One region of the Halomonas sp. MES3-P3E genome, then DNA from elsewhere that is predicted to be linked to it. Evidence: predicted binding sites of a transcription regulator. Region 1 holds the regulator's gene; each other region holds the start of a gene.
What was found. The regulator sigma-54, encoded in region 1, starts transcription at its own class of promoters, with help from an activator protein. The targets are predictions, from matches to a motif close to TGGCACNNNNNTTGCTNT.
Positions count from the first base shown of each region.

Region 2: a site for sigma-54 is predicted at 2,549-2,566, ahead of CXF87_RS12865 (amino acid ABC transporter substrate-binding protein). Genes of this name have one in related genera too.
Region 3: a site for sigma-54 is predicted at 1,889-1,906, ahead of CXF87_RS09285 (MSMEG_0572/Sll0783 family nitrogen starvation response protein). Genes of this name have one in related genera too.
Region 4: a site for sigma-54 is predicted at 1,820-1,837, ahead of CXF87_RS01090 (sugar phosphorylase). Genes of this name have one in related genera too.

Region 1 is NZ_PJBT01000021.1:152,312-156,094, reverse strand. Features, by position in the region: gene rapZ (RNase adapter RapZ) at 1-423, opposite strand, end outside; gene CXF87_RS07935 (PTS sugar transporter subunit IIA) at 535-1,005, opposite strand; gene hpf (ribosome hibernation-promoting factor, HPF/YfiA family) at 1,010-1,318, opposite strand; gene CXF87_RS07925 (RNA polymerase factor sigma-54) at 1,417-2,832, opposite strand; gene lptB (LPS export ABC transporter ATP-binding protein) at 2,956-3,705, opposite strand; gene lptA (lipopolysaccharide transport periplasmic protein LptA) at 3,717-3,783, opposite strand, start outside.
Region 2 is NZ_PJBT01000182.1:56,363-60,145, reverse strand. Features, by position in the region: gene CXF87_RS12875 (amino acid ABC transporter permease) at 1-146, opposite strand, end outside; gene CXF87_RS12870 (amino acid ABC transporter permease) at 162-1,352, opposite strand; gene CXF87_RS12865 (amino acid ABC transporter substrate-binding protein) at 1,454-2,479, opposite strand; gene speE (polyamine aminopropyltransferase) at 2,725-3,591, opposite strand; gene hemE (uroporphyrinogen decarboxylase) at 3,591-3,783, opposite strand, start outside.
Region 3 is NZ_PJBT01000029.1:5,473-9,255, forward strand. Features, by position in the region: gene CXF87_RS09275 (MSMEG_0568 family radical SAM protein) at 1-335, opposite strand, end outside; gene CXF87_RS09280 (Nit6803 family nitrilase) at 328-1,320, opposite strand; gene CXF87_RS09285 (MSMEG_0572/Sll0783 family nitrogen starvation response protein) at 1,335-1,817, opposite strand; gene CXF87_RS09290 (aminotransferase-like domain-containing protein) at 2,177-3,574, shown strand.
Region 4 is NZ_PJBT01000003.1:8,046-11,828, forward strand. Features, by position in the region: gene ribD (bifunctional diaminohydroxyphosphoribosylaminopyrimidine deaminase/5-amino-6-(5-phosphoribosylamino)uracil reductase RibD) at 34-1,200, opposite strand; gene nrdR (transcriptional regulator NrdR) at 1,197-1,658, opposite strand; gene CXF87_RS01090 (sugar phosphorylase) at 1,870-3,636, shown strand; gene CXF87_RS01095 (TlpA family protein disulfide reductase) at 3,756-3,783, shown strand, end outside.

The DNA of each region.
Region 1 (3,783 bases):
CGAGGTATCGATCAATAAATCGGCTAGATCACGAATGTCGAGCAGCGTTTCTTCTTCTTTATTGATAGCCTCTTCAAGCGTCATTTCGCTATCGCGCGTCAGCGGGTGCCGCCGCCGTGTTGCGGAGTAACGCTCAAGTAGGATGCGCGCATCAGTGGTCAGATAGATCACTTGAAAATCAATTTTACGTTGCCGCAAATCCTCTAATAAAGAGGGCAGTCGTGCCAGGGCGCCAGGCAAGTTACGGGCATCAATACTGACCGCCAAATGGGCGCGGTCGCCCTGGTCGCGTAATTCGTCCACCAACGACCCCAGCAACATGGCAGGGAGGTTATCAATCGCATAGTAGCCAAGATCTTCAAGCGCTTGTAAGGCGATAGATTTACCTGACCCGGAGCGGCCGCTAATGATCACCAGTTGCATAGAGTCTCGCTTTGCTTAGATCAAGCTGCATTGGGGGTGGTGGGCGAAGCATCAACTTAGCGTGTAAAATACCATTAGTTGGCTTTCACAACTTAAATTGGCGTTAACGACTTAGGACGTTGAATGCTCACGCATTTTGGCGGTAATAAGCTCAAGCAGCTCGCGCTGACTGCCTGCCTTGCGCAGCTGGTGGCGAGTATCCGCATCATTCATGATGGTCGCTACCTGGCCGAGTAGGGATAGGTGCGTGTCGTCTGCCTCTTCGGGTACAAGTAGGACAAACACCAGATCAACTGGGTCGCCATCAATGGCGTCGAAATCAATCGCTTCTGACAGTTTTAAAAAACCAGCGATAGGCGCCGAACAGTGCGGGCTGCGTGCGTGTGGGATAGCCACGCCATTGCCGATACCGGTGCTGCCTAAGCGTTCTCGACCGATTAACCGGCTAAACACTTCTTGGCTGTCCAGGCTGGGCGTATTTTGTGCGATAAAGGTGCTGAAAAATTCCAGCACCCTTTTTTTGCTGCCCCCGGGGACGTCAAAGAGAACTCGTTCCGGGGGGAGTATGGTTTCCAACGTCATTGAATTAACGCACGCCTGCGCCTTGGGCGCGAGCTTGTGCTTTTTCCTTATGTTTAACGAGTTGCCGATCAATTTTGTCCGCTAATGCGTCAATAGCGGCGTACATATCACTGTCTAGGGCTTCCGCATGTAAATCAGCACCTGCTGCGTGCAGCGTACAGGCGGCCTGCTGGCGCTCTTTCTCCACAGATAAGGTGACTTGCACCGTGGTTATGTTGTCGTAATGGCGCTCTACACGTTCAAGCTTTTCGTTGACATAGTCACGCAAGGCGTCAGTCAGTTCTACGTGATGACCAGTGATATTAACTTGCATTGACGTACTCCTTATCCATCGGACTGTACTTCGATTGTAACCCTTTTTGCCGCGTTGCAAAGCCCTTGTCGAGAGTTTCCCTAAAACGTTGATTTGTGCTAGCGCAAACGACGTCGCTCGCTAGAGGAGGGAATGCCCATGGCTTCACGGTATTTAGCCACCGTTCGACGCGCTACTTGAATTCCCCCCTCCCCTAATAGCGTGACTAAGCGGCTATCAGAAAGCGGCTTGCCTGGCGGCTCCTCTTGAACCAATTTCTTCAGCCGAGCGCGGATAGCGGTGCTTGAATGGCTGTCACCATCCTGGCCGCTGACTTGGCTTGAGAAAAAGTATTTGAGTTCAAATACGCCGCGAGGCGTATGAATAAATTTCTGAGTGGTTACCCGGGAAATAGTCGATTCGTGCATTTCCACGGCCTCGGCGATATCGGCCAATATGAGCGGCTTCATGGCTTCTTCGCCGTGTTCTAAAAAGCCAATTTGCCGGGTGATAATCTCGCGGCCAACGCGCAGTAGCGTATCGTTGCGGCTAGAGAGGCTCTTGATCAGCCAGCGTGCTTCCTGCAGGTGTTCTTTTAAAAACTGATTGTCCTGACTTTTATCCGCACGCTTTATTAAGCTTGCGTAGTCGGGCTGAATGCGAAGCCTTGGCAATGCCTCAGGATTGAGCTCTAAGTGCCAGCCTTCGTGGTCATGGCGTACGACCAGGTCGGGCGTTACATAACTATCATCGGTATCGCCATAGGCGCTGCCTGGGCGTGGATCAAGGCTACGAATGAGGAGAATGACATCAGCCAGCTGGTTATCATCGAGTCCCAGACGGCGTTTAAGTAAGCGCATGTCATCTTTGCCTAGTGCTTCCAGAAACTGCCGTACTAAGCGGCGGGCAGGAACCAGCAACGGCGTATCTTCGGGAAGAATGGCCAGCTGCAGCATCAGGCACTCACGCAGGTCGCGGGCGAATATCCCTGTTGGCTCAAATTGCTGAAGCTTAAGCAGAATAGTTTCTACTTCGCGCTGGCTAAGCCCATCGACACCTTGGGCGCGAAGCCCTTCACGGATATCGTTGAGCGGCTGAGTTAAATAGCCATTAGCATCTAGCGCGTCGATAAGACTTTCTGCGACAAGTTGCTCTCGCGCGCCAAAATCAGTCATGGCGAGCTGCCACAGCAAGTGCCCATGAAGACTCTGGCCAGCCGCTTGGCGCTCAAAATCAGGTCCTTCGCTGCTGGAGCCACCGTGACTGCCTATATCTTGGTAGGTGTCAGACCAATCACTATCTACCGAGAGCTCGGTGGGAATGCTCTCTGACCACTCTTCCTCTTTGGGCTCGCTGGCAGCCTGTTCGCCAAATTCATCCTCTTGTTCCAGCATGGGGTTGGCATCTAGGGCCTGCTGAATTTCTTGACGTAAGTCCAGCGTTGATAGCTGTAACAGAGCAATGGCCTGCTGCAGCTGAGGTGTCATGGTCAGCTGTGTGCCCATGCGCAGTTGAAGAGAAGCTTTCATGACCATCTGAGAACCACTCGTTAATCAGAATGCTCCACCCTAGTGTGAGTAGGTCTCCGGTGCAAGTGCAATAAGCATGCCATTGGTAGTAAAGTTGTTGTAGAGCGCTAATTAGAAGTGAAAAATAAGCTAGAGGCGGAAATCAGCGCCTAGATAAACCTCCCTCACTTTCTGGTTAGTGAGTATCGAGGCTGGAGAGCCGCTGGCGATGATTTGACCATCGCCCACGATGTAGGCGATATCACAAATATCCAGGGTTTCGCGAACGTTGTGGTCGGTGATCAGTACGCCGATGTGGCGCTGCTTTAATGCCCGAATAATGGTTTTGATCTCGCCCACCGAAATGGGGTCTACGCCAGCAAAGGGCTCGTCCAGCAGAATGAATGCGGGTTCTGTCGCCAGTGAGCGAGCAATCTCCACACGCCTGCGTTCACCGCCTGAAAGGCTCATGCCCAGGTTGTCGCGAATATGGGTAATGTGAAAATCTTCAAGTAGCGCTTCCAGGCGCTGCTCGCGGTCGCTACGGCTGAGTTCTTTGCGTGTTTCGAGTATCGCCATAATATTATCGGCAACCGATAATTTACGAAAAATAGACGCTTCTTGCGGAAGGTAGCCGATACCCGCCGCAGCGCGTTCATGCATTGGCGCGCGGGTTAGATCTACATCGTCGATACCCACTTTGCCAGCATCGGATTTCACCAGCCCCACAATCATATAAAACGAGGTGGTTTTGCCCGCGCCGTTAGGGCCCAGTAAGCCCACGATGCTGCCTTGGGAGATCTCTAAATTGATGTCTTTTACGACTCGACGTCGCTTATAGCTTTTGGCCAAGTGATGGGCATATAGGGTTTTGATTGGCGCAGTGTCTGTAGTTGCCAAGGCTTGGCTCCCTATTGTTCAGGCTGAAGGGTCATACGTATGCGCTGGGGCTCGCTGCCGTCAACGTCAGAGCGTGCT
Region 2 (3,783 bases), on a different contig from region 1:
ACCAGCAGATACAGTACGTACAGGCCCAACAGCGTGAAAACACTATTGATAGGACCGTTGAACAGGTTGCCTCGTAGCCAGGCAACCGGGCCGATCGTGCCTTTAGGCGCCGGACGCTGAGGTATGGTTTCTTTGTTGTGAATCATGGGGTCGCCTCCGGCCTAGCGTTCGACCAGCGCAACGCGAGCGTTGAACCAGTTCATGAGCATGGACACCAGCAAGCTGATGATGAGATAGACCGCCATGGTCATGGCAATGACTTCGATTGCTTGACCGGTCTGGTTGAGCGTGGTGCCAGCAAAAACCGACACCAGGTCGGGGTAACCAATGGCGGTGGCCAGAGAGGAGTTTTTAATCAGGTTGAGATATTGGCTGGTGAGCGGCGGAATGATGACGCGCAAGGCTTGAGGAATCACCACCAGGCGCAGAACGAGTTTTCGCGGCAAGCTAAGTGCTTGGGCCGCTTCGGTTTGGCCATGGGGAATCGCTTGAATGCCCGAGCGCACAATCTCAGCAATAAACGATGCGGTATAAATGGAAAGCGCCAGCCACAGGGCCAAAAATTCGGGAATGATAGTAATACCACCGCCGAAGTTAAAACCACGCAGTACCGGCATTTCCCAAGTGACCGGAACGCCGGTCGCCACCAGTACCAGCAGTGGTAGGCCAAAAATAATCACCAGCGAGATCCAGAAAACCGGTATGCGTTTGCCGGTCGCTTCGTGGCGGCGCTTATTCCAGATGACCAACGCAATGCTGGCAATGATCGCTACCACAAAAGTAGCAGGGATCAATCCAAAGCCTGATTCAAACAGCGGTTGTGGCAAGTACAACCCGCGCACGTTCAGGAAAATGGCTTCGCCAAACGCCATGCTCTCTCTAGCGCTGGGTAAGGTCCGTAGTACCGCGAAGTACCAGAAGAAAATTTGCAGCAGCAACGGGATATTACGAAAGGTTTCGATATAGGCGTTGGCTAACTTGGCGATCAACCAATTGGGCGATAGCCGTGCAATGCCGACGATAAACCCGATAATTGAGGCGGCAATGACACCCAGCCCTCCGACCAGCAGCGTATTGAGCAAGCCGATCACGAAGGTGCGGCCGTAGGTGCTCTGGGAGGAGTACTCGATTAAGGTTTGACCAATACCAAAGCCGGCTGTGTTGCCCAAAAAGCTAAAGCCTGTGGTGATGCCGCGGGCATTCAGGTTGGCTTGGGTATTGCCGATAATATAGATCAGGAAAGCCGCCACAACGGCGACTAAAATGATTTGAAAAATAAGTGCGCGCTTAGCGCGGTCTCGCCAAAACGGCGGCTTGTGGCCGACGGGGCGAACGTTGGGTCTAACAGACATGGATGGCGTCTCCGCTACACGGAAGGTCAATCAGATGGCCCGCCATGCCCTTTAAACAGATACCTGCAAAGAGAGCGGCGGGCCGGGGTCAAGCGAGACGCTTAGCGAATCGGGGGAGCGTACTGGAAGCCGCCGTCTGTCCACAGAGCGTTAACACCACGCTCGATTTCAAGCGGAGAGCCCATGCCGACGTTACGTTCAAAGCTTTCAGCGTAGTTACCTACTTGGCTAATAATATTGTAAGCCCAGTCAGCTTCAAGGTTCATGCCTTCACCGTAGTTGCCGTCTTGGCCCAGCAAACGAGCGATGTTGGGATCTTCAGAGTTAAGCATCTCTTCAGCGTTTTCACTGGTGACGCCGTACTCTTCAGCATTGATCATCGCAAACAGTGACCATTTCACGATGTTGAACCAAAGATCGTCACCCTGACGAACCACAGGACCTAGCGGCTCTTTGGAGATGACGTCAGACAGGATCATCGAGGCAGAAGGATCGTCTAGCTGGATACGCAGCGCTGCAAGCTGAGAAGTATCAGAGGTCAGAACGTCACAGCGGCCGGCTTGATAGCCACCCACGGTTTGCTCAGAGGTATCAAATACGATCGGGTTGAATTCCATGTCGTTAGCACGGAAGTAGTCCGCCAGGTTCAGCTCGGTGGTGGTACCCGACTGGATGCAGATAGAGGCGCCGTTTAGCTCATCGGCACTGGTAATACCCAGATCGCGTGAAACCATGAAGCCCTGGCCATCATAGAAAGTAACGCCGGTGAAGTTTAGGCCCAGAGTCGTGTCGCGCGTGGTGGTCCAGGTGGTGTTACGTGACAGTACATCGACTTCACCAGACTGCAGGGCGGTGAAGCGCTCAACGGCATTTAGAGAAATGTAGTTAACGGCTTCTGAATCGCCGAGAACCGCTGCGGCGACTGCACGGCATACATCAACGTCCAGACCTTGCCAATTACCGTCGTCATCCGGTGCTGAGAAGCCCGGCAAACCATCGCTCACACCACACTGAACGGCGCCACGCTCAATAGTATCTTCTAAGGTGTCGGCTTGAGCAGTCGCCATTCCCGCTAGGCTCAGTGAACCAGCGGACGCCAGAAGCGCCAGGTGTTTTTTATTGAACATTTAGTTTCCCTCGAAGTGATTAACAACCGTCATTAAAATAGTTATGCATGCCGTAGCATGTAACTAAACCTAGCAAGGAAGATGCCAACAAGGGTACAGGCGTGAATTCAGCGCTTTTCAACGCTACTCAATGAATTCGAGACGAACGTCTAGGTGCAAAAAAATGTTACCACCCACCTCGCTTTGCACCTTTGTAGGGCAAGCTGAGGTGAGTGGTGACAGAAAGATACGCGGTGGGCGGACGTTTATTCGGTCGCGAATGCCTTGCGCATAAACGGAGGAAGGGCGAGCGCGCCGCGATGGGCATCAATGCTGTAGTACTCAAGCGGCAGCTCGTGGCTGGCGGCTGCCTGCTCGCGGAACGCATTCACATCAATGGCTTTACCCGCCAATGTCACACTCCACCAGCCTGATGGGTACACCGGCTGCGGGAAGGGCAGGGTGGCGACGCTGTCAAAACCCGCTTCCAGCATATCGTGGCGTAGCTCACGAATGATTGAACCCGTGTGGTAAAGCGGTGACTCGCTCTGCTGTACCATCACGCCGCCGCTTTTCAAAATACGGTGGCAGCGCTTGAGAAAGTCGGTTTTAAACAGCCCTTCCGCAGGGCCGACCGGGTCGGTTGAATCGATAATCAATACATCAATGCTCTCATCAGGTGCATCGTCTACCCACTTCACGCCATCAGCGAACAACAGCTCAGCGCGCGGATCATTATTCGATTCTACCAATGAGGGGAAGAAGCGCTCAGAAGCTTTCGTCACTTCTTCATCGATATCAATCTGGGTGACTTTCTCAACGCCTGGATGACGAAGTACCTCTTTTAAAGTGCCACAGTCGCCACCGCCGATAATCACCACCCGTTTAGGGTCTTGATGGGTAAACAGGGCCGGATGCGCAATCATCTCGTGATAGAGGAAGTTATCGCGATCAGTCAGCATCACACAGCCGTCCAGCACCATGAGGTTGCCGTAAGTCTCTGTGGCGTAGACCTCCAGGTGCTGGTATTGGCTCTGCACATCCAGCAGCTTTTCAGAGATTTTCAGCGAGAAGGCGCTGCCATGGCTATCAAAGACTTCGGTAAACCACTGGTCGTCGCGTAATTCGCTCATCAATTGGCTCCTGAATGCGGGGTGTGTGATTGGGTGGGGATATCCCGATGGTATTGTGGGCTGAGCTCATGCAGCGCCTCCATGAAGGCGGTGACGTTATCCGGGTTAGTAAACTGGCTAATACCGTGGCCCAGGTTAAACACATGGCCAGGGCCGTGGCCGTAGCTTTCCAGCACACGGGCCACTTCAGCG
Region 3 (3,783 bases), on a different contig from region 1:
CTATGCAAGGTGGCGATATGCGTGTAGGGGACGCCGTCAGCGGTTTGCAGGTCGTAGAAGTGGGGCGTATCTGCAAAGGTAATATCGGCCATAGGAATCGTGTTTTCAGTCAGCCTATGTCCTTCATCACCTGACACTACGCTAAACGGTGAACGCCATGCCGACTGGGTATAGACGGGCACCATCATAGTGATTCCATCGATGGTTATTGCCTGATGGTCAGAAGGGCCAGCGCCGCCCCGTCGGCTGACATGCTCTTGTGATGCATCCTGCAGGCGTACGCCATGGGTTTGAAGTTCGGTGAACAAGCGTGAGCGATCGGCGAGCTTACTCATCTTCATCTCCTTGGGCATTATGGCCCTGAGCGGAAGTGGCCAGTGGCTGGCAGCAGTGGGCGGGCATATCGTTAATGGCTAAGCTCAACAGTTCAGGGCGCGCATAGTGGCCCACCGAATCCATCATTCGCTTACGCTTGGTAATCAGGGCGAAATCCAGGTCGGCAATAACGATGCCTTCTCCTTTGCTCAGCGGCTCGGCCAAGTGCTTACCTTCTGGCGAGATAATGGCGGTGTTACAGCCATCACGCAGAGCACGTTGTAGCGTGGTGTCGGGGGTAATGGATTCGATTTGGGAGTCGGTTAGCCAGCCGGTGGCGTTAACCACGAAACAGCCCGCTTCAAGGGCGTGATGACGGATGGTTACCTCAATTTGATCCGCAAAGACTGGGCCGACCAGCGAGCCAGGAAACTGGCTGCAGTGGATCTGCTCGTGCTGGGTCATCAGGGCATAACGTGCCAACGGATTGTAGTGCTCCCAGCAGGCCAGGGCGCCAACACGGCCCACGGCGCTATCCACTACCTTCAAGCCCGAGGCATCGCCCTGGCCCCAAATCATGCGTTCGTGGTAGGTCGGCGTGAGCTTTCGGCGTTTCAGCAACAGACGCCCGTCGCTATCAAAGATCAGTTGAGTATTGTAGAGGGTGCCATGATCACGCTCATTAACGCCAAGCACGACGACGATGCTCAGGGTGCGAGCGCGCTCAGCGACAGCATCAGTGATCGGGCCTGGTACCACCACGGCCTGTTCATACAGCCGTAAGTGCTCGGCGCCACAGGCCACGGCGGGGTAGACAAATGAAAAGTACGGATAGTAGGGAACGAAGGTTTCGGGGAACACGATCAGCTCAGCCCCCTTGCTGGCCGCTTCGTCGATTGCATCCAGTACCTTGACCAGCGTGCCGCCAACACTCTCAAGATCGGGAGAAAGCTGAGCGGCAGCGGCCCGCACTATGGTCGTTCCTGTCATGTTTGCTTGTGCCATGACCGCTGCTCCCCTTAGACCGTCCAGGTATCGATGATCAGTGCATCGTCGCGCACGTGAAGCAGCTTGAGGTCAAGCACATCCAGTGGATTGATCGCGCGGATGCCCTCAATGAGTGACGGTTCGCCATGACCATAGAGTGCTTGAAGAGCAAAGCGGCAGGAGTAGACCTTGCCTCCCTCGGCCATAAACTTGGTCAACTGATTGTTGAAATTCATGTGACCGGGAAACGCTTCATCGCCCAGGGTCGGGAAGCCACGCTGGACACCCAAAGTGACGCCAGGGCCATACAGTAAGATGGAGGTTTCAAAGCCTTTACGCAGCAAACGCGTTGCCTGCAGCATATTCACGAAGCCGATCGACCCCTCAAAGGCAACCGTATGAAAAGTTACCAGGGCTTTTTCGCCTGGTTTCGCTTTTACGTCTTCAAAAACCTTCTCTTCGTAGTCGACCAGAAAATCGCCTTTCTTGTTGAGTGGTTGCGTCACTGTAGGCATGTCTAAGCTCCGTTTATTGCGAGTGGGAGAGTCGTTAACCGCCGTGCTTACACAAGCGGTACGATCAATACGGAGCAATCGACGTGCCAATTGATATGATTATTGATCCAATCAATTGTCGATCATGTAGGTCGCTCTAAGCCTAAAAATTGACCAAATTTTTAGGATAAAAAAATAATAAAAGGCTAATGTTTCAAAAAAACTGTGTTTTTCACCTTATTTGTGCACTAAAAGTATGTTTTGCACCATTAAGTACATATGCAATCAATTTTTTATTTGTGCAATCTTTAGTCCATCAGTGATAAGTTTTGGGCGATAAGAAGGGTAGGTAACAATGTTTATTTAACGACGGGGAAGATATGCATACATCTGAGCTGGAACGCTGGCGAAAACGTTTAGACAAGGAGGTCAGCCAGCCAGCTTATCGTCTGGTCGCTGAATTGATTGCTGAAGATATCGGTAGTGGTCGGCTGCAGCCCCGCGAGCGACTGCCCCCGCTGAGAGAACTGGCGGGGGCTTTGAGTATCAATTACACGACGGCGGCGCGTGCCTATAACGAAGCTAAGCTGCGAGGCTTGATTGACTCGCATCCGGGCTCGGGCACTTTTATTAAAGGTAAGGCAGTGTCAGTGAAGCCGAGCAGTGGTTATGAGATGACCATGAACCTAATGATTGAGCCCGCGATACCGACGTTGATTGAACGAGTACGCGATAGCGCTATCTCGGTGTTGGCCCAGCGTGATCTTTACTCACTGCTGCGTTATCAAACCTTTGGTGGCAGCCATCATGACCGTGTGGCTGCGCTCCAATGGCTGGATCGGCGGCTGGACAACACGACACTGGAACAGGTCTTGATATGCCCCGGTATTCACAGCGGCCTGGTTGGGCTACTGATGCAGTTGGTAGCCCCAGGTCAGCTAATTTGTGTCGAAAGCCTGGTCTACCCTGGCCTAAAGGCTATTGCGGCCCAGCTCGGGCTGACCCTGCATTCATTGGAGCGTGACTCCGATGGCCCTCTTGTTCGCTCCTTCGAGGATATCTGTAAGCAGGGTCAAGTGGCCGTTTTGTACATTAATCCCACCATCCAAAACCCCACGACGACGACTATTCCCTTGGGGCGTCGTGAAGCTTTGGCCGATGTTGCCTTGCGCTATAGCATCCCGATTATTGAAGATGATGCTTACACCATGCTCAGCGAAGAGAAGATCGTCCCTATTGCTAACTTGGCCCCTGAGCTCACTTACTATCTGACGGGGACTGCCAAGTGTTTTGGCCCCGGTTTGCGATCAGGATTTCTACACGCCCCCACCAAGCGACAGGCGCAGAGAACCGCTGGGGCGCTTCGAGCCACCTCGGTGATGTCCAGCCCGCTGATTGACGCCCTGGTCACTGAGTGGATAACCGATGGGACGGCAGATGCCATGCTTAAAGCGATCCGTATCGAGGCCATTGCCCGCCTTGAAATAGCCGAGAAGATTCTGGGACGTCAGCGCATCGTGTCTGCCAAAGGTGCTTTCCACCTATGGCTCAAGCTGCCCAAGCACTCTGGCTGGAACCCTTCAGAGCTGGCGGTGCAATTACGTTCACATGGCGTTAGTGCGGTTGCCAGCGCTGCTTTTAGTACCGACAACCATCCCCCTGAAGCTCTGCGCTTGTGCTTCGGTGGTCAACTGACAAGAGAGGACTGGGAGGAAAGGCTGCATTATGTGGCGGATATCATCGACCAGCCTGCCTATCTGTCATCTCTGACGATGTAACCTTGGTCAACTGTCCTCGTGACGGTTTGGTATTGATTAGCCAGACGAATAGTAAAAGCAGTTTAACGCCCATTATCTTCGGCGATAAGTGGCTAGGGGTTCTTATCTCCTTATTTTAATGCACACTGTGGAGCACTACCACGGTTGCGATCCGTCGTCTGATCCGGCTTTTTTGAGGCTTTCTGAGCCTGTACTTGTCAGCTGTGCAT
Region 4 (3,783 bases), on a different contig from region 1:
GAAAGGTTGTCGCGTAAGCTGCGATTTTGCGCGTCAGGGTACCTTGGTATCACCAGTTGCGCTAGTCGCCTGAGGGGAGGCGATAATGCGCCAATCGCGCCCCACCGCCCGCATATCATGAATCGTTAAACGCCGCTGATCCGCCATGCGCGAGAGCCCTGGCAGCGCAAACAGCGGTCGTGCCTCGCCACCTAACAGCGTGGGGGCGACAAACAGCTGCAGCTCATCGACCAGTTCTGCATCCAGCATGGCGCCCGCTAAGGTCGCACCAGTTTCTACCAGCAGCTCATTAACCTGTTCGCTCTCGGCTAACCAATTCAGCATCAAGGCTAAATCAATGCGTCCATCACTACCGGCAGGTAATACATGCACCTCGGCACCTGCTTTGGTTACTCGTTCGCGCTTTTCAGCCATGTGATCAGGCGTGGTAATTACCAAGGTGCGCCCCGGTTCGCTTAAACAGGCGGCCGCCAAGGGCAAGCGTAAATGGGTATCTACTATCACTCGTAGCGGTTGGCGCTGTACCACCTCATCGGCATTGGCAAGCTGAAGCTGCTCAGCACGAAGGGTAAGCCGCGAATCGTCCATGATAATCGATTCTACGCCGCTTAAGATGGCACTGGAGCGCGCCCTCAACCGCTGTACCTGAGTACGCGCCTCGGGCCCGGTAATCCACTGGGACTCGCCTGACCCCATGGCGGTACGGCCGTCCAGACTCATCGCCATTTTCAACCGTACAAAGGGCTTATGAGTCGACATCCGGGCGATAAAACCAGGATTCAGTGCACGAGCGTCGCTCTCAAGCAACCCGACCGCCACCTCAATACCCGCCTCTTCCAGCAATTGAATACCGCGACCGCTGACCTGGGGGTTAGGGTCCACCATCGCGATCACGACTCGCGCCACGCTAGCTGCCTTCAATGCTACCGCGCAGGGCCCGGTGCGCCCGGTGTGGGAGCATGGCTCCAGAGTGACATAAGCGGTCGCCCCCTGGGCCAGCTCACCCGCGGCGTTCAAAGCGTGAACTTCCGCATGGGGTTCGCCAGCACGCAAGTGAAAGCCCTCTCCGACGATCTGCTCATCGCGGACAATGACGCAGCCTACCCGCGGGTTAGGGTCGGTAGTGTAAAGGCCTTTGCGAGCCAGCTGCAGGGCGCGAGCCATATACCGGTGATCCGCTTGGCTAAATGCAGCACTCATTTTGAAGGCTCTTGAGAAAGCCGATCAATCTCAGCGCGAAATTCGTCCAAATCCTGAAACTTGCGGTACACCGAGGCAAAGCGGATGTAAGCCACATGATCGAGGGTTTTAAGCGCCTGCATCACCGACTCACCAATATCTCGGGCATTGATCTCACGATCCCCTCGCGCACGAAGGGTTTGGCGTATGCGCTCTACCGCCGCTTCAATGGCTTCCGCGCTGACCGGGCGTTTTTCAAGCGCACGCAGCATGCCCGCCCGGAGCTTAGCTTCATTAAAACTTTCCCGTGAACCGTCTGACTTCACCACGCGAGGCATCACTAGTTCAGCGGTTTCGTAAGTGGTAAAGCGCTCCTGACAGCTCGCACACTGGCGACGACGGCGCACTTGATCGCCATCGGCTACCAATCGCGAATCGGTCACTCGAGTATCGTTTGCACCACAAAAAGGGCAATGCATAGCGGTCAACCTGTTGTCAGCTCGTGTTGGCATGCCGCACGAGTTAGCGTGTTATAACCTGGCAATGAATATGCTATTAATGGCGTTTAAACCAGCATCAACGTCTTAAACTAATGGATGTGAGCGTTTAAACGCGCTATCAACCACGCATTGTAACGATTTGGCACACAAGCTGCAGCGTTTGTGGCAGATTGTTTATCAGGAGCCAACCATGTCCCCCTTTGAGCAGACTGTGCACGGCTACCTCAGCCACCTATACGGGCCGCGTGCTGGCGAAGTGCAGCGCCGCTTAAATCAACACATTGAGCATTTTTTGTCGCTTGCCCCTTTTTCGTCCGCCCCCGGTGATGCTCCTTCCAAAAACGCACCTTCATGGAGCGAAAAAGATCAGTGGGTGATTAGCTATGGTGACTCCATTATAGAAGAGGGGGTGCCACCACTGGCTGTGCTTAGCGAATTTCTTCAAGCACGGCTGGGTGATCGCATAAGTGGTGTACACGTGCTGCCCTTCTTCCCGTGGAGTAGCGACGACGGCTTCTCGGTGATCCATTACCGGGAAGTGAATAGTGAGCTTGGCGACTGGTCGCATATCCGCGAGCTCGCCGGTCATTACGATCTTATGGCCGATTTGGTGCTCAATCATGTTTCCAGAGAGTCGCTCTGGTTTGTGGATTACCTGAGCGGCAGCCTGCCAGGCCGCGACTACTTTATCGAAGTAGATCCTGACACCGATGTCTCCCAGGTAGTTCGCCCCCGCAGCAACCCGTTGCTGGTTCCTATTTCAACCCGGCGCGGCACTCGTTACCTATGGGCAACGTTCTCCGAAGACCAGCTCGACCTAAACTTTGAAAACCCGGATGTACTGCTAGAATTTGTAGGCATTCTGCTTTTCTACCTGGAGCAGGGTACGCGAATTGTGCGCTTAGATGCAGTGGCTTTCTTATGGAAGCGGTTGGGCACCTCCTCTATTCACCTGCCGGAAACCCACACCGTGGTGCGTTTGCTTCGCGCGATTGTTGATCATGTCGCCCCCGGCACTCTGCTGATTACCGAAACCAATGTGCCGCACCAAGAGAACATCAGCTATTTCGGGCTTGAGCGAATCCCCCAAGGCCCGCCTGATGAAGCGCATATGGTGTATCAATTTGCCCTACCGCCCCTGCTGTTACATACCCTAACCCGTGGCGAAGCCAGCACTATGCAAACCTGGCTGGCTAGTTTGCCTGTGCTACCCGACCACTGCACTTACCTGAACTTTACTGCCAGCCACGACGGCATTGGGGTGCGCCCGCTGGAAGGATTACTGCCTGATCACGAGCGCGATGCACTGCTGGAACTAATGCACAAATTTGGCGGCTTTGTCAGCATGCGCAGCAACCCAGACGGCAGCGACACGCCCTACGAGATCAACATCACCTGGTTTGAAGCCATGCGTGGCACCCGCCGTGGCCCGGATCCATGGCAAATAGCCCGCTTCCTGTGCAGCCAAGCAATCATGCTTAGCCTTCAGGGAATTCCAGCGCTCTATATTCATACGCTGACCGGCACACTCAACGATGTAGAAGGCGTTGAGCGCAGTGGTCGCTTGCGCTCGATCAATCGGCGGCGCTGGCAGCGTAGCGAGCTGGACCTGCTACTGGATAGCCCTTCAACGCCTACCCACGATGTTTTTAACGCCTTAAACCGGCTACTGGATCAGCGCCGTCAAGAGCCCTGCTTCCACCCGACGGCTGCCCAGCGGGTGTTGGAATCGCCACCCGAATTGCTGGCGGTGGAACGCGGCCCACTGCATGACGGGCGTCGCTTGCTAGCGCTGTATAACGTCACTGATCTGCCGCTTCCTTTAGAGAACGTGGGTGAGGCGGTAAACCAAGCGCTGGATCAACACGCATGGCAAGCGCTTGACCCTGCTAATCCCTGGGTGGCTGAAGGTGCCCTTCCGCCTTATGCGGTGCGCTGGTTGGTGGCCACCCGTTAGCCGCGGCGCCTCGCTCGCCTGTTGCGACATAACGCCCCAGGGGCAACTAACATAATCCTTAAATAATCTAGTGCTGCGATGATGCCAGTCCAAGATTACATGAAGGATCGTTATTGGTTATGTTGCAGCAAAGCATCGCCCTTGGCC